Regions from separate parts of the Streptomyces sp. CA-135486 genome, predicted to be linked through region 3. Evidence: riboswitches for the same ligand, from Rfam matches in the RefSeq annotation. Region 3 holds a riboswitch; each other region holds the start of a gene.

Region 1 (5,697 bases), 2.4 Mb from region 3:
GGCTCGTGAGCCCCGCATAGCCGCCGACCGAGAACGGCAGTACCTGGAGGTGCACATGGGGCAGTTGTGCCGTCTCTGCCAGCGACCGCAGTTGCTCCCGCATCACCCGGCCGCCGCCCACCTCGCGACGTAGCGCCGCCTCGTCGAGCACCGCGCTCAGTTCCAGGGGCTTGTCGCCCCACAGCACCGACTGACGCGTGATCCGCACGTCCACCAGCGAGTTGACGGTCGCCGCGGACAACTCCTCCAGGGCCGCACGGGTCACCGCACGCGCGTAGTCCGGCGTCTGCAGCAGTCCGGGCACGACCGAGGTCTCCAGCGTGCGCGCCGCGCAGGCCTGGGCCTCCAGAGAAATGAAGTCCCGGTACTCGGGCGGGATCAGCCCGCGGTATGCGTGCCACCAGCCGCTGCCCGCGCCGTCGGCCGCGTCCGCCAAGGTTTCGAGCAGCACACGCAGTTGAGGGTCGGCGACTTCGTACACATTCAGCAGCAGGGTCACATCCGCGGCCTTGACCCCGCTGGCGCCGGTCTCGATCCGGCTCACCTTCGACTGGTGCCAGCCGGCCGGCCCGCCGGCGTCCCTGCTGGTGAGACCGGCGTCCAGGCGCAACTTCCGCAGCTCCTCGCCGAGCTTGCGGCGGCGCACCGCGGGGACGTGCCGCATCTCGTGCTCCCTTCCGCGTCGATCAAAGCGAGAGGTGCGTCCAAATACGGTCTCGCGTAGCAGAGTTCACCGCTTTGAGCGACAGATATATGCATATCCTGGTGGATCCTCACCACCGACGGCGTGTTCAGTGGCACTCTGGCGCGAAGCACAATCCGTGGCCGTCCTCGCAATTCCGCTATGAGTCGGAGCCCGGCCCCGGTGGGAAAGGGACAGCTTCGCCATGGCAGATCACCAAGAAGCATCCGTCACTCTGCCGAGCGATCCCGCCTCGGTCTCCGCGGCCCGGCGGTACGCCACCCACGTCGTTTCCGAATGGGGCCTGCCGGATGAGACCGACGTCGTCGACACCGTCCGGCTGATCGTCTCCGAACTCGCCACCAACGCCGTCCAGCACACCTTCGGCCAGTCGCCGACCTTCACCGTTGACCTCCGTCTGGAGCGCGACGAGGAACTGCGCATCGGCGTGACCGACAGCCACCCGCGCTGGCCGCAGCGGCTGCCTGCCGCCGTCCGCCAGGACAACGGCCGCGGCATGGTCATCATCCGCAGCCTGACCGCGGAGTGCGGGGGACACCTCTCCGTCACTCCGACTGCGGACGGCGGCAAGACCGTTTGGATCGCCCTGCCGTGGACCGTGCCCGTGCAGAGCTGATCACGGCGTTGGCCGGTCGAGGACCGGCAGCGAGCCCGATGGCCTGATCGGGTGCCGACGCGGCGCTCCCGGCTCCGCCGATCGAGGACGCAGGGTGGGGCGCACGGCCGGCCCGGCCCTCTCGGCCCGGCCGTCAGCTTCCCGCGCGGCCGAACGCGCCGCGCAGCAGAGCCCGCAGTGACTCGGCCGCCGGGCCCGACTCCTCGCCACGGTGCGCCACCGAGATCGTCCGCCGGAACCCCGCCGACTCCAACTGACGTACGCCCAGCGGTGTCGCGGCCATCGCGGCGACCATCTCGGGCACCACCGCCACCCCGAGCCCCGCGCTGACCAGCGCGCACACCAGGGCATAGCCGGGTGACTCGCACACCACGGCCGGAGTTGCCCCGGCCCGTGCCAGGGCTGACTCCACACCTTTGCGGGGCGGGTGCGAGGGAGCGCTGCTGATCAGCGGCTGCCCGGCAAGATCGGCCACCGGCAGCCGGCCCGAGCCGCCCGCCAGCGCATGCCCGGGGGCCGTCACCAGGACCAACTCCTCGACCAGCAGGGGCTCCAGGATCACACCGGCGGGCGGCGGCGCAGGCTCGGCCGGTTCGTACGCATGCGTGAGCGCCAGATCCACCTCGCCGGCCGCGACCGCCAGGACCCCGGCCGGTGGTTCGTACTCCGCGACGGTGAGTTCCACATCGGGATGCGCCCTGCGGAACGCGCTCAGCACCGGGGGCAGCAGGTGGACGCCGACGGTCGTGAAGGTGCCGACCCGCAGCCGCCCTCCGGAGAGTTCGGACAGCCGGGACAGCTCATGACGCGCCCGGTCCATCTCGTCCAGCACCCGGCGGGCACGCCCTGCCAGCAGCTCGCCCGCGGCGGTCAGCCGCGCCCCGCGATGGTGCCGCACCAGCAGTACCGCGCCGGCCTCGCGCTCCAGCTTGGCCAGCTGCTGGGAGAGCGCGGGCGCGGTGTAGCCGAGGCGAGCGGCGGCGCGGGTGATCGAACCGGCCTCGGCGACCGCCACCAGGGCCGCCAGCCGTGTCGGGTCGTACATGCCACTCCCTCCTGCCGGCTCCTGCCAGGCTTAAGCATCGCTTTAGGCAGACCCAGAAGGTTGCAAGTACACGTTAAAGCCTGCGACGGGCCACGATGGTCGGCATGGACGCACAACTGGTCGCCTTTACCGGGGTCGCCGCGGGCATGGTCGCCATGCCGGGCGCGGACTTCACCGTCGTCGTACGCAATGCGCTCGCCTCCCGGCGCGCGGGCGTGGCCTGCGCTGCCGGCGTGGCCGGGGGGCTGCTCGTGCACACCGCGCTGGCCGTCGCGGGACTCGCCGCCGTCCTGGTCGCGGTCCCGGTGCTGTACCGCACGCTCCAGATCGCGGGCGGGGCCTATGTGCTCTACCTGGGTGTACGGGCGGTGCGCTCGGCGCTGCGTCCGGCGCTCGCCGTGCCGGATCCGGCGGGCGAAGCGGCCGGCGGCATGGGCCGGAGTCTGCGGCAGGGGTTCCTCACGAACGTCCTCAATCCGAAGGCCCCGGTCCTGTTCCTCAGCCTGCTCCCGCAGTTCGTGCCGGACGGTGCGCCGGTGCTGCCGCGGACTCTGCTGCTCGCCACGATCGTCGTCGTACTGGCTCTGCTCTGGTTCCCCGCGGTGGCGCTGCTGGTGGACCGCCTGGGGCAGTGGCTGCGCCGGCCGCGCACCACACGGGCCGTGGAAGGCGTCACCGGCGGGGCGCTCACCGCGCTCGGTGTGACTCTGCTGGCGGAGCCGCCGGCGCACTGACGCCGGGCGCTGGGCGCCGGGCGCCGGACCCGGACCCGGACGCGGTTCCGGTGCGGTCCCCGTGCGCCGACCGCCGGTGATGAGCGGCGATCGGCGCACCATCAGTCAACGGGCGTCAGCGCACCCGGCCGTACCAGACCTTCTTGCTCCAGATCTTCTCCAGTTTCACCCAGGATCCGGTCTTCGGCGAGTGCCAGATCTTGTTGCGGCCGGCGTAGATCCCCACGTGGTAGACGCTGCTGCCGGAGTGGAAGAAGACCAGGTCTCCCTGCTGCCGGGAGGAGGCCGAGATGTGGCGGGTCTTGTTGTACTGCTGCTGGGCCGTGCGTGGGAGCTTCTTGCCCGCCTTCTTGTACGAATAGAGCGTCAGCCCTGAGCAGTCGAACCGGCGGGGACCCGAGGCGCCGTACTTGTACGGCGCGCCCTTCTTCGAGGCGGCAACCTGCAGTGCCTTGCTCGCGTGGGTCGTAGCTGCGTATGCCTCTGTGGCTCCTCCCGGCGCCAGCAGCGAGCCGCCGACGGCGGCGAGGGTGAGGGCCGATACGGCGCCCGCCCGGCCCATCAGAAACGGGACATGAATCTGCGCAGTCATGCGCAACCCTTCGTCAGCCGCCTGTGAAGGGTGACCTGTCGGGTTCGGACGGACGAAGATGCCCGGCCGCGGCTGCGGCTTCACCCCAAGGGACTGCCGGCTTCCCGGCTGCCCCGTCGTGCTGGGTCCTCCACTCCTGCCGATGCACTCCTGTCGACCAGTCATCCGGAGCGGCGGCAGGACTCGGCGTCCGCCCGGACCGCCCCGCCGCGGTGGCGGGGGCTTGTCGTCCCAGGGATCTTGACCCAACTCATGCCGGATTTCCGAACTGAAACGGCAGTTTGTGAGCTTTACCACCACTCACCTGTTCGGGTGGACAGGGAAGTTTCGAGGGGTGGCAGGGGACGCCTGAGGACCCTTGCACCAGCGGTGGAATAAGTCATTCCGCCAAATCGGTAGCCGCGGTGCGCAAGTTGTCCGTAGGGCTTCGGGAGACAGTGATTACGTCGAATGGGGGAGGGTGACCAGTACCCTGATGGCCGTAGGCGGATGCGGTGAATTCGTCAACTCAGCGCTGCGGGCGGCATCGTCACCCGGTGCGCCCGGCGTTCACCGTCGAGGGCTCTGAGCGCCTCGGCCAGCGTCGTCGCATGGATCTCGCTCTCGCCGCGCATATGCATCAGCGTCAGGGCGTCCTTGAGCGCGTTGGCCCGGCCGGCCAGGGCCTGTGCCGCGCGGAGCGCTCCATAGGTGTGCGTGGCGCGCGCCGGGTTGATCCGCCCCAGCAGATCGAGCACTTCGAGGTAGCTGTCGATGAACTCGCCCTCGGCGCGGGTCAGCGCGGGCAGCGGCGGCAGCTCGGGAGGCAGCTCGGGAGGCAGCATCGGGCGCTCACCTCGAACCGCGGGACGACAGTGACGTCTTGCGGTTCTTGAGCACATGGTCCACCAGCCCGTACGCCTTGGCCTCGACGGCGTCGAAGATCGTGTCGCGCTCCAGGTCGGCGGCGATCCGCTGCGAGGTCTGGCCGGTGTGGCGCACGAGCATCCGAGCGAGTTGGGCGCGCAGTCGGAGCAATTCCTGGGCCTGGATCTCCAGATCGGAGGGCTGACCCTGCAACGGCTCCTCGAACGCGGGCTGCTGGACGACGATCCGCGAGCCGGGCAGTGCCATCCGCTTGCCGGGGGCGCCGGCGGCGAGCAGCAGGGCTGCGGTCGACGCGGCCTGCCCGAGGCAGGTCGTCGCCACGTCGCAGGTGACCACCTGCATCGTGTCGTAGATCGCGGACATGGCGCTCAGCGAGCCGCCGGGGGAGTTGATGTAGAGGGAGATGTCGCGGTCGGGAGCGGCGTATTCGAGATGCAGGAACTGTGCGATCACATCGTTCGCGGCGGTGTCGTCGACGACGGTGCCCAGGAAGATGATCCGCTCGTCGAGCAGCTTCGAGTAGGGGTCGAGAGTGCGGGATCCCGCGCTGGTGCGCTCGGTGAACTCGGGCAGGACATGGCGGGCGGCAGGGCGGTTCATGACGTACCTCTCCTCGTGCTCCTCGTGCGCTGGCCTGTAAAAAATGTACAGGACGTACAGATCAATGGCCGGATGCAGGAACGGATGCTCGCTGAGGGCGAACGTGCGCCGGCTGCACCACCGGCGCCGTGGCATGACAACGCCCCCGCTGCCCAGGCAGCGGGGGCGGAGGTCAGGCGGTCAGCACAATTTGTAGTCGGCCCTGGTGGAGTTGTACGAGCAGGTGTCGACCCTGGCGCCCGTCGACTTCCTCAGCGTGGCCGTGTCCTTGTCGTTGTTCCACACGTACCAGGCACGCCCCTGATAGCGATGCGCCGCGTTGTTCGTCCCCTTGCCCGTGTGCACCGTCACCGTCTTCCCTCTGCCCAGCGTGTATGCGCCGAAGACGTACCTGTGGTTCGACGCGTCGACGAGCGTCCAGCCCTTCAGGCTGACGGCCGTCGAGGTGGTGTTGCGTATCTGCACATATTCGGCGTTGAGGCTCGCGTTCGAGCCCCGGTCCGAACCCGGGCTGTCGTAGTAGATCTTGTACAGATGAAC
Region 2 (5,697 bases), on a different contig from region 3:
TGCACTGGGGATGCAGTTCGGGATCTGGGTCGAGCCGGAAATGGTCAACGCCGACAGCGATCTCTACCGTGCGCACCCCGACTGGGTGCAGCACCACCCCGGCCGTGCCAGGACCGAGTTCCGCAACCAGCTTGTGCTGAACCTCGCCCGCGAGGACGTACAGGAGTACCTCTGGGAGCGGCTGGACGGGCTGCTCTCGAGCGCGCCCGTCGACTATGTGAAATGGGACTTCAACCGCTGCTTCACGGACGCGGGCTGGCCCGGCGAACCGTACCCGCAGAAGCTGTGGGTCGCGCATGTGCACGCGCTGTACGCGCTCATCGACCGGCTGCGCGCCGCCCATCCGTCCGTCGCCTTCGAGTCCTGCTCGGGCGGCGGCGGCCGGATCGACCTCGGCATCCTCTCCCGCACCGACCAGGTGTGGACCTCGGACAACACCGATCCGCTGGACCGGCTCGCGATCCAGCAGGGCTTCACTCAGCTGCACCCGGCGCGGGTCATGGCTGCCTGGGTCACCGACAGCCCCAATGTCCAGCTCAATGGCCGCGTCAGCACGCTTCGCTTCCGCTTCGTCAGCGCGATGGCCGGTGTGCTCGGGGTCGGCGGCGACCTCACCGAGTGGAGCGAGGAGGAGCTTGCCGAGGCGCGCGGCTGGGTGGAGCTCTACAAGCAGATCCGGCCGCTGGTGCAGCACGGCGAGCTGTACCGGCTCAGGGCGCCCGAGGGCGGGCTCAGCGCCGTGCAGTACATCCGCGGCGACGAGACCGTCGTACTCGTCTGGCTGCAGGCGCAGCACTACGGAGAGCAGCCGCCGCGGCTGCGGCTGCGCGGCGTCGACCCGGCGGCCGGCTACGAGTGCGTGGACACCGGCGCCGTACACCGCGGGTCCGTGCTGCTGCACCACGGACTGCACACCGGACTGAAGGGCGACCTGGACGCCACCGTGATCAGGCTGCGCCGCCGCTGAGGCGACTCGCGGCGGGACCGGACGCAGCGCGGTGGAATTTCCTCCGGCAAAAGCAGCAATGTGGGGGTAAGTGAGAGTCATCGTCATTAAATGACGCTTCTGTCCGAATTGGATGATTCGGTATAACGTGCCCCGTCTTCAAGGGAGATGGGGTACGACCCGTGAGCAGGATCATATTCGTGACGGTCCGTGGCGGCGCGCGGGGAGTGAATTCCCTTACCGGCTGGAGAGTTGCGGTTCCCGGGTCCACGGAGGGTGACGGGAAATTTCCCCTTGATGTCACGGTGGCCCATGATCGGCGAAAGCGGTGGCTTGTTCCTTTTGATCCGGCTCGTTTAGCGTCACCGTCAATCCGGACGGACCGCCTAATCCTGCCGCCGACCGGAATTCGAAACCCACCCACGCGTGGCAGGAGCGGGGGACCCAAGAAGTATGCCGATTCCGGACATCCGGGACGGCTTGGGGTTAAGTCGTGCATTTTTCCGCGACCGGGCATCTCCAGCCCGAACCCGACAGCTCACCTCGCAGGCGCCGGAGAGGAATGCGCCATGCCCGGAAAGGGTAAGCACCGCCGTCCCAGGACCAGCCCGATCACCCGCGGATTCGTCGCCGCCGGTACGGGTGGCGCCGCCATCGCCCTTCCGCTGATGGGTGCCTCAGGCGCCCACGCGGCCGGCAAGACCGCGCCCGCCGCGACCTCCCACACGGCGGTGACCGCCGCCACCTCCCAGGTGCCGACTGCCGCCGCCGCGGCCCCGCTGGCCAAGGAGCAGGCCGCCCCCACCACCTACCGCGTCGTCGCCGGTGACTATCTCTCCAAGATCGCCGACGAGCACCATGTCCGCGGCGGCTGGAAGAAGCTGTACGAGGACAACCGCAAGCAGGTCGGCGACGACCCCTCGCTGATCCACCCGGGCCTGAAGCTCACCCTCGGCGGGAAGTCGAAGGCGAAGGCCCACGACGAGTCGAAGCCGCGCCCGGAGCGCCAGGCAAAGTCCTCGTCCGGTGACGCCCAGGACTCCGCCTCGAAGGCCTCCGCGCAGTCCTCCTCCGGTGACTCGGCGAGCGCCTCGCAGACCAGCGGCTCCGGCTTCACGGCCCCGGTCAGCGGCGCGACCGTCATCACTCCGTACCACCTCGCCGGCTCCATGTGGTCCAGCGGCTACCACACCGGTGTCGACTTCGCCGCCTCCACCGGTACCACGGTCAAGGCCGTCGGTCCGGGCACCGTCGTCTCCGCGGGCTGGAGCGGCGCGTACGGCAACGAGGTCGTCATCCAGCACGGCGACGGCAGCTATTCGCAGTACGCCCACCTCTCCTCGCTCGCCGTCTCCTCCGGCCAGAGCGTGAGCGGCGGCCAGCAGATCGGCCTGTCCGGCTCCACCGGCAACTCCACCGGTCCGCACCTGCACTTCGAGATCCGTACCGGCCCGAGCTACGGCTCGGACGTCGACCCGCTGGCGTACCTGCGCCAGCACGGCGTCTCGATCTGATCCACCGGTCCAGCCGATCCCCTCGTGCCGAATCCCCCAGCGGCGCGAGGGGATTCGGCGTATTCCGGGTTGGGCGAAACTTGACCGGTGGTATAGATCACCCCTCGTCAACCCCTCCTTACGGTCGCGTAGGTCACATCCGTGAGGGAAAGATATGGGCTCGTGGCAGACGATTCGAGAGACAAGACCAGTGGCGCATTCGGGTCGTACGCGGCTATCGGTGACAGCTTCACCGAAGGGGTCGGAGACCCGGGCCCCGACGGGACGTACGTCGGCTGGGCGGACCGGTTCGCGGTCCTGCTCGGCGACCGGATGCCGGAGCACACCTTCAGGTACGCCAATCTCGCCGTACGCGGCCGTCTCCTCGACCAGATCGTGGCGGAACAGGTGCCGAGGGCCAAGGAACTCGCCCCGGATCTCGTGACGTTCTGCGCCGGCGGCAATGACATCATCCGGCCGGGCACCGACCCGGACGACGTGGCCGAGCGCTTCGAGCGGGCCGTCGCCGAGCTCACCGGAGCCGTCGGCACGGTCATGGTGACCACCGGCTTCGACACGCGCGACGTGCCGGTACTGCGCCATCTGCGCGGCAGGATCGCCACGTACACCGCGCATGTCCGGGCCATCGCCGACCGTTACGACTGCCCCGTGCTGGACCTCTGGTCGCTCAAGTCCGTCCAGGACAGGCGTGCTTGGGACGCCGACCGGCTGCATCTCTCGCCCGAGGGACACACCAGGGTCGCGCTGCGCGCCGCCCAGGTGCTCGGCATCGAGGTGCCCGCCGACCCGGACCAGCCGTGGCCGCCGCAGCCGCCGCGCGGCCCCCTGGAGGTGCGCCGGGACGACATCCAGTGGGCGCGCACGCATCTGGTGCCATGGATCGGGCGGCGACTGCGCGGCGAGAGCTCCGGCGACCATGTCGAGGCCAAGCGCCCCAATCTGCTGCCTCTGTAGCGGTGTCGGGGTGCGGGTGCCGTGATGCACCCGCCACCCCGGCCGCTCTTCAGACCCGGTCCGAGTGGAGTCCGGCCGGGCTGATCAGCGCCGTACTGCCCTCGCCCGTACAGGCATGGGCGCCCGCCAGCGCGCCGAGCCGGGCGCAGTCCTCCAGGTCCCGGCCCGCGAGGCGCCCGTAGAGAAAGCCGCAGACATACGCGTCGCCGGCACCGTTGGAGTCCACGACCGGACCCGGTGGCACCGCCGCGGGGACGGGGCGCGGGGTGCTGCCACCGTCGCGGGTGAGGAGGTAGGAGCCCCCGGCGCCCGCCGTCGCTATCACCGCCTGGGCCCGTCCGTCGCGCAGGATCTCCCGCATCACCGACGCGATCCGCTCACCCGCGCCCGCCGCGCTGAGGAAGACCAGGTCCGAGCGGAGCGCGAACTCCCTTTGGTGGTCGGCCAGTCCGTCCCAGTCGTGCAGATCGGTGGAGACCGGGGTGCCCAGCTCCTCGATGTCGTCATAGAGGAACCGGGCGAAGTTCACGATCGAGAGATGGACATGGCGGGCTCGCCGCAGATGGGGGAGGTAGACCTCGCGCGGCATCCGCAGGTCCGCCGGATCGCGGCCGTCGTAGAAGGACATCCGGCGGCCCGCGGGGTCGACGAGATTGACCGCTCGCCGGGTCCCGGCCGGGGAGAGCAGCGGCTCGAAGGCCACCCCGCCGGCCGCGAGCCGTTCCCGGACCTGCTGACCGGGCCAGTCGTCGCCGACGTAGTCGAGCAGGGTGACATTCAGTCCGAGTGCCCGGCAGCCGAGGGCCACATTGCCGCCGGTGTGGCCGGGCCATTCGCGGATCGGGCCTACGCCGACGGAGTCCGCGAGCGGGACGGGCAGCGAGTCCACGCGGACGACCGTGTCCACGCCGCTGCCACCGACGACCAGTACATCGTGTGTGTTGTAAGGGAGTTGATCGGTCTGCTGTTCCTGCGACTGGTGCGACACAGTTGCCCAGTATGACCGCTCGGGGTTCAGCGTGCGGCGGCGGTAAGGGCTTCGCGGTCCACACCCAGCTCACGGGCGAGCGCTTCGTCGGTCCACTCCAGCATCGCGGCGCGCGAGAGCGATCCCGCGTACGAGGTCATCTGCACGGCGAGCCCGTCCAGAAACGCCGTCAGCCGCCAGGCCGTTGCCGCCGGGTCCTCGCACGGGAATTCGCCCGCCGCGGCGCCCTCCGCGATGACGTCCGTCAGCGCGGCCTTCCACTGCTGGTCGAGATCGCGGGCCACCTCGCGCAGCGCGGGCTCGCGCAGCGCGGCCGCCCAGCCCTCGATCCACAGCCGCCAGCCCTTGGCCGTGCCCGTCGGCGCGTACCAGCGGACCGCCGCCCGCAGCCGGCGGAGCGCGGAGGTGCGCCGGCCCAGCAGTTTGCGCAGATGGGCGAGATCGCCGTCGGCGGCGTGGGCGAAAGCGGCCGCGACGAGCTTCTCCTTGGTCGAGAAGTGGTAGAGCACCAGGGCATTGCTCACCCCGAGCGCGGAGGCGACATCGGCGATGCGCACCGCCGCAACTCCGCGTTCCTCGATCTGCTCGACGGCAGCACCGAGCAACTCCTCGCGCCGCTCCGCGACGTTCAACCGGACTCTTGCCACATCCTCACCCTACACAGCCGATCTTGGACGCCGCCCGCACTCCGTGGGCATCGAGCGCGAGGGCCCCGCCGGCCCCGGCCAGGTCGACTCGGTTGCGGCATGCCGCAACCGCAGGACGTCGAACGAAGCCGTCAGCTGTACCAGCCGAAGTGCTCGGCGATGACCGGCAGCCGGTCGGCGACGATCGCGTGCGCCGCGGCCCGCGGGGTCGTCCCGTCCGCCTCCGAGCGCGTGAGCATCCGGTCGACCAGTGCCCGCATCGAGCGGCGGGTGTGCGCAAACGCCTCGTCCGCATCCGCCTCGATGTCCCCGAACAGGGTCCACCACCACCAGGCGTTCGTACCGGAGTTGACCACGACATCCGGAAGTACGGTGATGCCGCGCCGTGCGAGCAGTTCCTCCGCGTCCGGCAGCACCGGCATGTTGGCCGCCTCGACGATCCAGCGGGCCGTGATCTGCGCCTGGTTGGCGGTGTCCACCGCGTACGAGACGGCCGCCGGCACCAGCACCTCCGCGTCGACGGACAGCCAGGCGTCGCCCGCCAGCTCCAGATCCTGCGGCCGCAGCGCCGTACGGTCGATCGTGCCGTACGAATCGCGCGCCGCCAGCAGCGCCTCGACGTCCAGGCCGTCCGGATTGGCGACCGTA
Region 3 (5,697 bases):
CCGACGACGAACTCCGTCGAGCCGCCGCCGATGTCCACCACCAGGCGCTCCTCATGTCCCGGCAGGCCCCCGGTGGCGCCGATGAAGGAGAGCTCCGCCTCCTCGTCCCCGGTGATCACCTCGGGCTCCACGCCCAGGACGTCGAGCACCCCGCGTACGAAGTCGTCGCGGTTCTCCGCGTCGCGCGAGGCGGAAGTGGCCACGAAGCGGAGCTTCTCGGCGCCGTACTCCTTGATCAGCGCGGCGTACTCGCGGCATGCGGCGAACGTCCGCTCCAGCGCCTCGGGCGCGAGCCGGCCGGTCTTGTCGACGCCCTGCCCGAGCCTGACGATGATCATCCGCCGTTCCAGGTCGACGAGTTCACCCGTCTCCCCGTCCACGTCGGCGATCAGCAGCCGGATGGAGTTCGTACCGCAGTCGATGGCGGCGACCCGGGTCACTTCTCGTCCTCCTCTTCACAAGGGCTCACACACGGACCCTTGCTCCACCACTGGGGCAGCATCGCGATCGCCTCGTCGCCCAGCGGATTGACGCCGGGCCCGGCCGCGAGCGAGTGCCCGACCAGCACATGCAGGCACTTCACCCGGTCGGGCATGCCGCCCGCGCTGGGGAAGCCCTCCAGCACCTCGATCGCGTCACGTCGCGCGATGTAGTCCTCGTGCGCCGCGCGGTACGCGGCCGCCAGCTCCGGGTCCCCGGCGAGGCGCTCGGTCATCTCCTTCATCACGCCGTTCGCCTCCAGCGTGCCGATCGCCGACGCGGCCCGCGGGCAGGTCAGGTAGTACAGCGTCGGGAAGGGCGTGCCGTCGGGCAGCCGGGGCGCGGTCTCGACGACATCCGGCTGTCCGCACGGGCAGCGGTGCGCGATCGCGCGCAGCCCGCGCGGCGGGCGGCCGAGCTGCTCCTTGAACGCGGCGATGTCCGCGTCGGTCGGCTCGGTCGGTGCAGTGGTGGGTGGAGGGGTTTCCATGCCTGCGTCTGTCTTCTCGTTCGGTTCGTGGTCGGGCGGCCCGGCGGGTCCGCCGCCGTGCGGTACGGCTGGGACCCGGGCCCCATGATTGCGGTGCCGCGCTAGCGGCGCGTGTCGGCGTTGTCGACGCCGTCCCAGACGTTGGAGTACCAGGGGCGGTCGGCCGCCTCCTCTTCGGTGCGGCGCTGCTCGGCGGCGTCGGGGTCGATCATGGTGTAGCCGGTCTCGCCCGGCAGCACCAGATGCAGATGCTCGCGGGCGAGGCGCTGGATGTACTTGTCGTCCTGGAGGCGCGCCTTCTCGTCCCGGAGCCGTTCGACCTGCTGCCGGGCGTCCGCCATCCGGCGCTGCTGGTCGCTGATGTCGGCGCGCTGGGACACGTACTGCCGCATCGGATACGCGAGCGCGACGACCAGCGAGCAGACCACCAGTGCCAGAAAGGCCGCGCGGCCGGTGAGCCGGGAGCGGCGGGCCTGGCGGCGGCTCTGCGAACGGTAGACGCGAGCGGCGGTCTGTTCGCCGAGCAGTCGCAGCCGTGTCGCGGTGGAGAACCGGTCCTGGTCCCCTTTGCGTGCCATGATCTCGCCTCCCCGTTACGCGCGTACGTCCCCGGACACGGTACGGGACCGCGACCGGGGACGTATGCAGGCGGGAGCCTCAGCCCCGCACGGGCGTCAGCCCCTTTGGGGCATCAGCCTTTGGGGCATCAGCGCCTTACGGGCCTCAGCCCTTGAAGCGCGGGAACGCCGAGCGGCCCGCGTACACCGCCGCGTCGTCGAGGATCTCCTCGATGCGCAGCAGCTGGTTGTACTTGGCGACGCGCTCGGAGCGGGCCGGGGCACCGGTCTTGATCTGGCCGCAGTTGGTGGCGACGGCGAGGTCGGCGATGGTGACGTCCTCGGTCTCGCCGGAGCGGTGGGACATCATGCACTTGAAGCCGTTGCGCTGGGCGAGCTCCACGGCGTCCAGGGTCTCGGTCAGCGAACCGATCTGGTTGACCTTGACGAGCAGAGCGTTCGCGGCGCCGTCCTCGATACCGCGGGCCAGGCGCTCCGGGTTGGTGACGAAGAGGTCGTCGCCGACGATCTGGACCTTGGTGCCCAGCTTGTCCGTGAGGACCTTCCAGCCGGCCCAGTCGTCCTCGAAGAGCGGGTCCTCGATGGAGACGAGCGGGTAGGCCGCCACGAGCTCCTCGTAGTACTCGGTCATCTCGGCGGCCGAGCGGGACTTGCCCTCGAACTCGTAGAGGCCGTCCTTGTAGAACTCGGACGCGGCGACGTCGAGCGCCAGCGCGATGTCCTTGCCCGGGGCGTAACCGGCCTGCTTGATGGCCTCGAGGATGAGGTCCAGGGCGGCGCGGTTGGAGTCCAGGTTCGGCGCGAAGCCGCCCTCGTCGCCGAGGCCGGTGGAGAGGCCCTTGGTCTTCAGGACGGACTTGAGGGTGTGGTAGACCTCGGCGCCCCAGCGCAGAGCCTCGGAGAAGGACTCGGCGCCGATCGGCGCGATCATGAACTCCTGGATGTCCACGTTGGAGTCGGCGTGCGAGCCGCCGTTCAGGATGTTCATCATCGGAACGGGCAGCAGGTGCGCGTTCGGGCCGCCGAGGTAGCGGAACAGCGGCAGGTCGGAGGCCTCGGAGGCGGCGTGCGCCACGGCGAGGGAGACGCCGAGGATGGCGTTGGCGCCGAGGGAGGACTTGTCCGGGGTGGCGTCCAGGTCGAACATCGCCTGGTCGATCAGGCGCTGCTCGGTGGCGTCGTAGCCGACGAGCTCCGGGCCGATCTGCTCGATGACGGCGAGGACGGCCTTCTCCACGCCCTTGCCCTGGTAGCGGTTCTGGTCACCGTCGCGGAGCTCAAGAGCCTCGAACGCACCGGTGGAGGCGCCGGACGGAACAGCAGCACGACCCGTGCTGCCGTCGTCGAGGCCAACCTCGACCTCGACCGTGGGGTTGCCTCGGGAGTCCAGGATTTCCCGGGCTACGACGACGTCGATGGACGGCACGAGCATCTCCTTCTGGGATGTGACGCTTGAAGTGCAGGGTCTCTTTGGCCTTGCGACATGAGCCTAACCGGCTCCAGGGCTGTGGCCAGCCGATGCCCGCCCGCTGGGACAAAAAAGGGCCTCAAGGCTCGCGACAGGGGACAAAGGGGTACGAGATCTACCTGCGGGTAACAGTCTGCGGCCGCAAGTGGGGGTGACAGACAGAACCCCGGCCCGGCGCGTACGGGGGAAAACGCGCCGAGCCGGGGTGGCTGGGGGGACGGGGGTCCCCCGCTTCCGGTGGGCCGCCGGGTCCACCGGATCCGGGGGCCGGATGTCCGGTCCCGGACGACTGATGTCAGAAGTCCGGGGGCGGGGCCGGCTCAGGTCGAGCTGCCGGCCCGGATCCTCGGGTCAGCTCAGGTGGAGCTGCTGGCCCGGGTAGATCACATCGGCGTCGCTGATGATGTCCTTGTTCAGCTCGAACAGCTTCGTCCAGCCGCCCTTGACCTTCTCGGCCTGGGCGATCTTGCCGAGCGTGTCGCCGGCCTTGACCTTGTACTCGCCGTCGCCCTTCTTGAAACCCGTGGCCTTGGCGGCGGGCTTCGGGGCGGCGGGGCGCGCGGAGCGGGTGGTGGGGGCCTCGGCGCGCTTCGGGGCGGGCTTCGCCTGCTGCGTGGTGCCGGAGTCGGCGGAGCCGCCGTCGTACGAGGCGTTGGACAGGCCCACACCGCAGTTCGGCCATGCGCCCTTGCCCTGGCCCGCGAGGACCTTCTCGGCGACGGCTATCTGCTGCTCCTTGGAGGCCAGGTCGGCGCGCGAGGCGTAGGAGGTGCCACCGAAGGCGGCCCAGGTGGAGTTGGTGAACTGCAGGCCACCGTAGAAGCCGTTGCCGGTGTTGATGGACCAGTTGCCGCCGGACTCGCACTGGGCGACCTGGTCCCACTCGGCGGCGGTGGCGGCGGAGGCCGAGGTCGCGCCCAGCAGCGGGACCGCGACGGCGGCGCTGGTAACGCCGGCGAGCGTGGCGATGCGAGTGGTCTTCGACGGGCGGCGGTGCTTGCCCTTGCTGGAAAACAGCATGGAACGTCTCCTCACCGACGCCTACGAGGTGAGCTGTCGGGTTCGGGCCTGTGAGTTGCCCGGTCGTGCGTCCTAGCGCGCGACTTCACCCCTAGCCGGTTGGTGACCACCTCTCAGTGGCCGGGGCCGGCGCTTACCTTGGGTCCCCCGCTCCTGCCTTCGGCGCTCTACGCGACGACTGCTCCCCCCGACCGACGGCAGGATTCGGCGTGACGGTCAGTGGTGCCCGCGATGGCGAGCGGTCAGACCGTAAACACACCTCTCCCCGATGTTCAAAAGATGAACATCGGGGAGAAATCGCCCATCTCGCCTCTCCGGTAACACTCGTTTCCGCAGGTAGCGGGCGGAATGAGCGATTCCGCCCGACGAGTCATGCCAGTTGGGACAAAGAGACTCATGTCTCACTTGCGCAGACTCGGACATAAGCCCGCGAACTGCCGCTACTTCGCGTCCAGATCGAGGCTCTGGCCAGGAAGGATGAGGTCGGGGTTGTCGCCCACGGTCTGCCGGTTCGCCTCATAGAGCGCGGTCCAGCCGCCGGACAGGTTCTCCTTGTTGACGATCGCGGACAGGCTGTCGCCGGTCTGGACGGTGTACTCGCCCTGCGCGACGTCCGAAGTATCACTCTTGTCCGCTTCGGCGCGAGCCGGGCCGTCACTTCGCGAGGCATGACGCCCCGCTTCGCGCGTGTTGTCTGTATTGCCCGACTCGGTCTCTTCCGGGGCGGACTCCCCGCGGTGCTTGCCGCTTCCGCTGTCGGCGCCCGCGTCCGCACTCGGGGAGGCATCGGGCGTCGCCGGCGCCGTAGCGTCCGCGGACGGTTCGGCGGACGGCTCGGCAGCCGGCTCCGCGGTCTCGGACGGCGCGGTCGACTTCGCCGACGTATCCGGCGCCGCCGGGGCGCTCTGCCCGGGCAGGGGCAGGACGCCCGGATCCACGCCGGTCGCGGCGCCGTCGTTCTCCAGCCCCGCGATCGCCGCGCAGCCGGGCCAGGCCGCCGGGCCCTGCGCCTCCAGGACCTTCTCCGCCACCGCGATCTGCTGGGAACGGCTGGCGAGATCGGCGCGCTCCGCGTACGCGGAGCCGCCGAAGCTCTGCCAGGTCTCCTGCGAGAACTGCAGCCCGCCGTAGAAACCGTTGCCGAGGTCCGCGCTCCAGATGCCGCCGCTCTCGCACTCCGCGACCCGGTCCCACATGGAGGCGTCGGCGGCGGAGGCCGAACCGGCACCGAGGAGGGGGATCGCGATGGCCGATCCGGTCACACCTGCCGCGACGACGATGGCCGGAGCCTGACGGGGTCGGCGGTGTCGACCATTACCGGAGAGCATGCGGTTGCCTTTCGCGTGACTGCCGAGACGGCAGTGAAAGTAGCCGCATACGAAGGCATGTCACAAGTCGATGCAGCGGAGATCACGTGAAAGTCACAGTCTTGACAGATCGTCAGATCTGTCGAGCTGTGAACTCAACGGGCAGGGTGCGCAATCCACGCATAATGAGCCCCCCACGCCACCGCAAATCGGCTGGATCGCCCGCAAGCCGCAAGTCCGGCATTCTCCTGAGCAGTGTGGCGAGCGCGGTCTGCCCCTCGAGGCGGGCGAGCGGCGCACCGAGGCAGTAGTGGATGCCGTGCCCGTATCCCAGATGCTTGTTGTCGCGCCGCG
Region 4 (5,697 bases), 520 kb from region 3:
TCAGCTCGTCCCCGATGACACCGAAGGCCATGTTCCCGCGGTACAGAAACGCCAGGCCGCCGAACATGTGCTTCTCGGCGATGCCGGGATGCGGCCCGATGTGGTCGCGGACGCGCTGAGCGAGTCTCTCGTCGTATGCCATGGCTGCCTCCCGTCCCAGTGTCGATCCACTGCGGCGGTCCCGCGACCAGAGGTCACGCAAGGGCGTGGAGGGCGCCTGAACTTGAGTTGCACTCGCCTTGCCTCCGCCGCCGCGTTCACCGTTGCCGCCGCCGTCGGTGCCACCCTTGTTCCGCTGACGGCCCATGCGGCACCGGTGGGCTCCGGCACACCGCTCATCATCGAGCTCGGCGCCCCCGCGCCGGCCGGCGACGACGCCGGGCACCGGGATCAGACGCCGGACACCGAGTGGAACAGCTGCTGCGTGGCTGTTCCACTCGGACAATGGAGTTGATCTTGCTCCCAATGGCGTAAGGTTGTGTTCACCGACGCGGGGTGGAGCAGCTCGGTAGCTCGCTGGGCTCATAACCCAGAGGTCGCAGGTTCAAATCCTGTCCCCGCTACTGAAAACAGTGGCCCGGCACTCGACGAGAGTGCCGGGCCACTGTCGTGTCCGCCCGCCGGTGTTTCGCCCGGTTGGCCGACGGTGAGTCGCCGCGCGGCGCGGCTCCGGCCAGCCTGGGAAGGGCGCGGTACCTTCCGCAGCCTGGGCGGACTGGGCAGGAGATCACTCGTGGGGTACCGAGGACAGCACGGCGGCATCAGCGCTCGCAGCTTTGTCCGTGCGCTGCCTACGCTGTTGATCATCGGTGGTGTCATCTTCGATCTCTCCACCCCGTCCGAGTTCACCGCGTCCCCCCTCTTCGCGGCCGCCCCGCTGATCGCGGCCCCCTTCTTCTCCTGGCTCACCACCCTGCTCACGGGTGTCGCGGCCGTCGCCGCGGTGGTCGGTCTGCACATGTACAACGACACCCTGGACAGTGTCTCGGCCAACACCGAGCTGTTCACCGTGGTCACCGTCGCCGGGCTCGCGCTCATCATCAACCGGGTCGTACGGCTCAGCGGCGAGCGCCTCGCCTCCGCCCGCGTCATCGCCGAGACCGCGCAGCGCGCCGTGCTGCCCACGCCCGCCGAACGGATCGGCGGGCTGCAGGTCGCCGCTCGGTACGAGGCGGCGCAGGCGGACGCCTTCATCGGCGGTGATCTCTTCGCCGTGCAGGACACTCCGTACGGGGTACGCCTGGTGGTCGGCGACGTACGGGGCAAGGGGATGGAGGCGGTCGAGGCGGTGGCCGTGGTGATCGGCGCGTTCCGGGAGGCGGCCGAGCAGGAGGCCACGCTCGAAGGGGTCGCCAAGCGCCTGGAGCGTGCCCTCGCGCGCGAGGGCACACGGCGGGACAGCCTGGAGATCTTCGAGGAGTTCACCACGGCAGTGATCGCCGAGATCCCGCGCCGCGACGAGATGGTGCGTGTGGTGAACCGGGGCCATCCGGAACCGCTGGTGCTGTACGCCGACGGGGAGGTGCACGCGCTTGTGCCGACCGAGGCCGCGCTGCCGCTGGGCATGGGCGAGCTGAGCGGATGGCCGGACAGCGCGGACTCGTTTCCGCTGCCCGCCGGGGCGACGCTGCTCCTCTACACGGACGGCCTTTCCGAGGCGCGCAACGCGGACGGCGTCTTCTACGACCCGGCCGTGCAGCTCGACGGCCGGCTCTTTCCCGGGCCCGAGGAGCTGCTGGACGCGCTCGTCGACGATGTACGACGGCATACCGGTGGCGGCTTGACGGACGACCTGGCTCTGCTGGCGGTCAGCCGTCCCGCGAAGGGGCAGCCGGGCCGCCGCAGGACCGTGCCTGTGGTCCGAGCGAAGACTCAGTGAGGGCGGCCGCCGGACCTGCACTGTGCGTAGTCGAAGTGCACCTCTCCGCACAACAGATGAATCACCGTCAGGTGAGGGTGTGAGGGAAGAGGTGATCAAGTCGCCCGTATCCGGCCGCTTGTGTCCCGTTAAGTCCGTGACGAACTCGTTAACGATCACCCGGAACAGCTTGGAATACGGCCCTGGCGTCTATTAACGTTCGATAACGCAGCGCGGTCGTCCCAGCCGTCGCAAGAGACGGCACCGTGCGCACGCGCCGAATCCCGCAAGGGAACCGGGGAACCACCAATTGGGGTGAATCGGGCATCTTTTGCCGCTCTTTTCCGCGGCCGAAGCGCTCGTAGGAGACCTTCCTGCTCCGAACCCGTCAGCTAACCCGGTAGGCGAGAAGGAAGGAAAGGAGTACGCCTCAGTGGCGTCCAACACCCCTGCCCCAGAAGCACCCTTCAGGCCCGACTTCTTCAGCGGCGAAGAGGGGGCGGAGCGGGCGTGGGAGGAATGGAACCCCACCGAGGACTCCGTTCGTCCGGTGCGCGGACGGCACCGTGTCGTCAAGCAGCGCGGCGGTCTCGCCCGCAGCTCCACGGTGCTCGGCGTCGGCGTGATCGCCGCGGTCGGCGCGGGCGGCATGGCCACCGCGCAGGGCAAGCCGCCGGTCTCCATATCGCTCCCCGACTCGATCGCGGACAACCTGCCCGACGCCAAGTCCCTTCCTGGCGTGAGCTCCTTCCTGTCCGACGACTCCTCGGACGACGACGCCGGCAACACCTCCCCGCTCACGGCGGTGGCGCTCGCCTCGGACACGGGCTCCAAGACCGCTGCCGATGGCGCGGCAGGCGCGGGTGAGGCGCTGCGCGCCCGCATCCTCCAGCAGGCCGAGCAGCAGCAGGCGGAGGCGGACGCCGAGGCGAAGTCGGCCGCGGAGAAGCTCGCGGCCGAGAAGGCCGCGGCGGAGGCGAGGAAGCAGCAGACCGCGGCGGAGGCCAAGGCCGAGGCGGAGAAGCTCGCGGCCGAGAAGGCCGCGGCGGCCAAGGCGGAGGCCGCGCGCCTTGCCAAGCTCGCCGCGAGCTATTCGCTGCCCACCTCCTCGTACACGATCACCTCCACCTTCGGCGAAGCCGGCTCCATGTGGTCCTCGGGCTACCACACCGGCCTGGACTTCGCCGCGCCGACGGGCACGCCGCTCAAGGCGGTCCACAGCGGCACCGTCAAGTCGGCGGGCTGGTCCGGCTCTTACGGCTACCGCACGGTGCTGGAGCTCGATGACGGCACGGAGATCTGGTACGCCCACCAGTCCTCGATCTCGGTCAGCGCCGGCCAGAAGGTGGTGACGGGCGAGACGATCGGCCGCGTGGGTGCGACCGGCAATGTGACCGGCCCGCATCTGCACCTGGAGGTCCACACGGCGGGCGGGACGGGCATCGACCCGATGACCTGGCTGCGCGACAAGGGCCTCACCGTCTGACGTTCCGCACGGCTCTGCGCCCCTCGCGTCCTTCGGCGCGTGGGGCGCTGTCGCGCGCCGCGCTCCCCCGTACGCGGCGGCGGCCCTGCGGGAGGTGCGGTGTGGAATAGGTCGCACCGTACGGCCGTTGATCAACCCATGACTTCTCTCCGTACGCTTGGGCCGTCCGATCTCGCCGTCTTCCCGCTCGCCCTCGGCGGCAACGTCTTCGGCTGGACCGCCGACCAGGCACAGTCCTTCGCCGTGCTCGACGCGTACGCCGCTGCCGGAGGCAACTTCGTCGACACCGCCGACGCCTACTCGGCATGGGCGCCGGGCAACGAGGGCGGCGAGTCCGAGACCGTCAGCTGGAGCTGACGGCCGAGGAGGTGGCCGAGCTGACGGCGGCGTCGGCGTAGCCCCGCTCGGCGGCTGCTGTCAGCCGGCCGGACAGGGCCTAGCCATTGCGGTACGGGTTGTAGCCGCCGTAGTCGCGGTACGGCGGCGGCGTGAGCACCCGGCCCGTCGCCTGCGCCGCGTATGTCAGCGCGGGACCCGCGACGTGCTTGCGCTGCCAGAGGTGGTGCAGCAGCTCCTGCTCGCGCTCCACGAAGTCCGGGCCCGCCGCGCCGCGGTGGGCCCGGTGGCGCAGAAAGGCCAGAGTCGTCGCGAACCGCTCGTACTCCGCAACGGCGTGCGCGGCGGCCGGTCCGTGCGTCCGCCGGGCGACGTCGCGCGCCATCGACCGGGCCCGCATCGAGGACAGGGCGCGCGGTTCGGCCGTCATCAGCCAGCCGGCGGCGGCGTACGCGGGCAGCTCCGTCGATATGGTGCGCAGCTCGCGCTGCCTCGTCCAGATCGTCAGCCAGGTCAGCAGCCCGAAGGCGGGGACCATGAACGCGCCGTACACGGCGTAGAAGCCGAAGGGGCCGAAGAGCGACGACGAGCCGTTCCACAGGGCGTGCATGCACATCGCGAGGGCGAGGCCGAGCAGCGGCAGCGCGATCCGGCGTATCTTCTGGCGTTGCGCGGCCAGCGCGGCGGCGCCGAACCCGATGCCGGTCAGCACGGTGAAGAGCGGATGCGCGAACGGCGACATGACGACGCGTACGAAGAAGGTCGCCGCGGTCACCGAAGCGAGGCCGGATGTGCCTATCTCCTGGTCCTCGCCGAAGGCGTTGCCCAGGTAGAGGATGTTCTCGGTGAAGGCGAAGCCGGTCGCGGTGAAGCCGGCCACCACCACGCCGTCGACGATCCCGGTGAAGTCACGTCTGCGGAAGATGAAGAGGAGCAGGATCGCGGCGGCCTTCGCGCTCTCCTCGACGATCGGGGCTATGACCGTCGCGCCGATGGTGTCCGCGCTCGCCGGGTCGGCGGTGGCCGTCGCTATCCAGCGGGTCGCGAAGGAGTTCGCGATGATGGCGACGAGGGCGGCGGCGAACGCGCCCCAGGAGAACGCGAAGAGGAGGTTCTTCCAGGGGCCCGGTTCGACCCGGTCCAGCCAGCGGAAGGCCGCGGTGAGGAGCGGGACGGGCAGCGTCGCGAGGCCGAGACCGACCACAAAGCCATGGGTGCCGGTCTGTTCGCGTACGAGCGCGAGGATGAAGAGGGCCGAGAGGGCGAGAAGGGTGATCAGCACCCCTGCCCGGACGGTCTTGCTGTGCCAGAGCCAGGAGGCCCGGCGCGGCTTGTAGCGCCAGCGGGCACGCTCCGGCACGGCGCTGAACAGCGGCTGCTGCTCGAACGCCGGGACCGCCGGATGCGGTGGATGCTGATGCGGGGACGACTCGGACACCCAACGACCCTAACGAGGGGCACTGACACCTGGCGACGTGCCCGTGGCTCTTCCGGGGCGCTACCGAGGGTTACGCGGGAGCCGGCGGGCGGCGGAACAGCAGGTCGTGCACCCTGTGGCCCTTGTCCAGGCCCTGTCCCTCGAATCGGGTCAGTGGCCGGAAAGCGGGGCGCGGGGCGTAGCCGCCGTCCTCCTGGGTGTTCTCGAAGTCCGGGTGCGTGGAGAGCACTTCGAGCATCCGTTCGGCGTACTCCTCCCAGTCGGTCGCGCAGTGCAGGATCGCGCCGGGCTTCATGCACGTCGCGGCGAGAGTGAGGAACTCGGGCTGGATCAGCCGCCGTTTGTGGTGCCGCTTCTTGGGCCAGGGGTCGGGGAAGAAGACCCGCAGTCCGTCGAGCGAGGCGGGCGCGAGCATCTCCCGCAGGAGGATGATCGCGTCGCCGTTGGCGACCCGGATGTTGGACAGTCCGTTCCGCTCTGCGAGACCGAGGAGGTTGCCCTGGCCGGGGGTGTGCACGTCGACGGCGAGAATCCCGGTGCCCGGGTCGTCGGCGGCCATCTGCGCGGTGGCCTCGCCCA

What was found. Region 3 has a riboswitch for cyclic di-AMP ahead of ACQEVG_RS03190 (transglycosylase family protein). Riboswitches for the same ligand answer to the same signal wherever they lie in the genome.
Region 1: linked by a shared signal. The riboswitch ahead of ACQEVG_RS13825 (C40 family peptidase) and the one ahead of ACQEVG_RS03190 (transglycosylase family protein) in region 3 are both predicted to bind cyclic di-AMP.
Region 2: linked by a shared signal. The riboswitch ahead of ACQEVG_RS33300 (M23 family metallopeptidase) and the one ahead of ACQEVG_RS03190 (transglycosylase family protein) in region 3 are both predicted to bind cyclic di-AMP.
Region 4: linked by a shared signal. The riboswitch ahead of ACQEVG_RS00940 (M23 family metallopeptidase) and the one ahead of ACQEVG_RS03190 (transglycosylase family protein) in region 3 are both predicted to bind cyclic di-AMP.

The regions. Positions count from the first base shown of each region.
Region 1 is NZ_JBNJMM010000001.1:3,050,173-3,055,869, forward strand. It holds gene ACQEVG_RS13805 (helix-turn-helix domain-containing protein) at 1-664, opposite strand, end outside; gene ACQEVG_RS13810 (ATP-binding protein) at 888-1,319, shown strand; gene ACQEVG_RS13815 (LysR family transcriptional regulator) at 1,453-2,364, opposite strand; gene ACQEVG_RS13820 (LysE family translocator) at 2,469-3,098, shown strand; gene ACQEVG_RS13825 (C40 family peptidase) at 3,214-3,690, opposite strand; cyclic di-AMP (ydaO/yuaA leader) riboswitch at 3,694-3,856, opposite strand; gene ACQEVG_RS13830 (hypothetical protein) at 4,194-4,514, opposite strand; gene ACQEVG_RS13835 (ATP-dependent Clp protease proteolytic subunit) at 4,522-5,157, opposite strand; gene ACQEVG_RS13840 (lamin tail domain-containing protein) at 5,338-5,697, opposite strand, start outside.
Region 2 is NZ_JBNJMM010000002.1:3,000,324-3,006,020, forward strand. It holds gene ACQEVG_RS33295 (alpha-galactosidase) at 1-967, shown strand, start outside; cyclic di-AMP (ydaO/yuaA leader) riboswitch at 1,354-1,513, shown strand; gene ACQEVG_RS33300 (M23 family metallopeptidase) at 1,516-2,460, shown strand; gene ACQEVG_RS33305 (SGNH/GDSL hydrolase family protein) at 2,623-3,414, shown strand; gene ACQEVG_RS33310 (carbohydrate kinase family protein) at 3,464-4,402, opposite strand; gene ACQEVG_RS33315 (TetR/AcrR family transcriptional regulator) at 4,429-5,049, opposite strand; gene ACQEVG_RS33320 (Glu/Leu/Phe/Val dehydrogenase dimerization domain-containing protein) at 5,181-5,697, opposite strand, start outside.
Region 3 is NZ_JBNJMM010000001.1:691,391-697,087, reverse strand. It holds gene ACQEVG_RS03210 (exopolyphosphatase) at 1-440, opposite strand, end outside; gene ACQEVG_RS03205 (DUF501 domain-containing protein) at 437-970, opposite strand; gene ACQEVG_RS03200 (FtsB family cell division protein) at 1,072-1,548, opposite strand; gene eno (phosphopyruvate hydratase) at 1,694-2,980, opposite strand; gene ACQEVG_RS03190 (transglycosylase family protein) at 3,368-4,036, opposite strand; cyclic di-AMP (ydaO/yuaA leader) riboswitch at 4,040-4,211, opposite strand; gene ACQEVG_RS03185 (transglycosylase family protein) at 4,477-5,364, opposite strand; gene ACQEVG_RS03180 (cytochrome P450 family protein) at 5,477-5,697, opposite strand, start outside.
Region 4 is NZ_JBNJMM010000001.1:171,817-177,513, forward strand. It holds gene ACQEVG_RS00920 (TfoX/Sxy family protein) at 1-142, opposite strand, end outside; gene ACQEVG_RS00925 (hypothetical protein) at 224-454, shown strand; tRNA gene ACQEVG_RS00930 (tRNA-Met) at 490-563, shown strand; gene ACQEVG_RS00935 (PP2C family protein-serine/threonine phosphatase) at 734-1,879, shown strand; cyclic di-AMP (ydaO/yuaA leader) riboswitch at 2,124-2,280, shown strand; gene ACQEVG_RS00940 (M23 family metallopeptidase) at 2,292-3,344, shown strand; partial or broken gene ACQEVG_RS00945 (aldo/keto reductase) at 3,483-3,689, shown strand; gene ACQEVG_RS00950 (PrsW family intramembrane metalloprotease) at 3,781-5,118, opposite strand; gene trmB (tRNA (guanosine(46)-N7)-methyltransferase TrmB) at 5,189-5,697, opposite strand, start outside.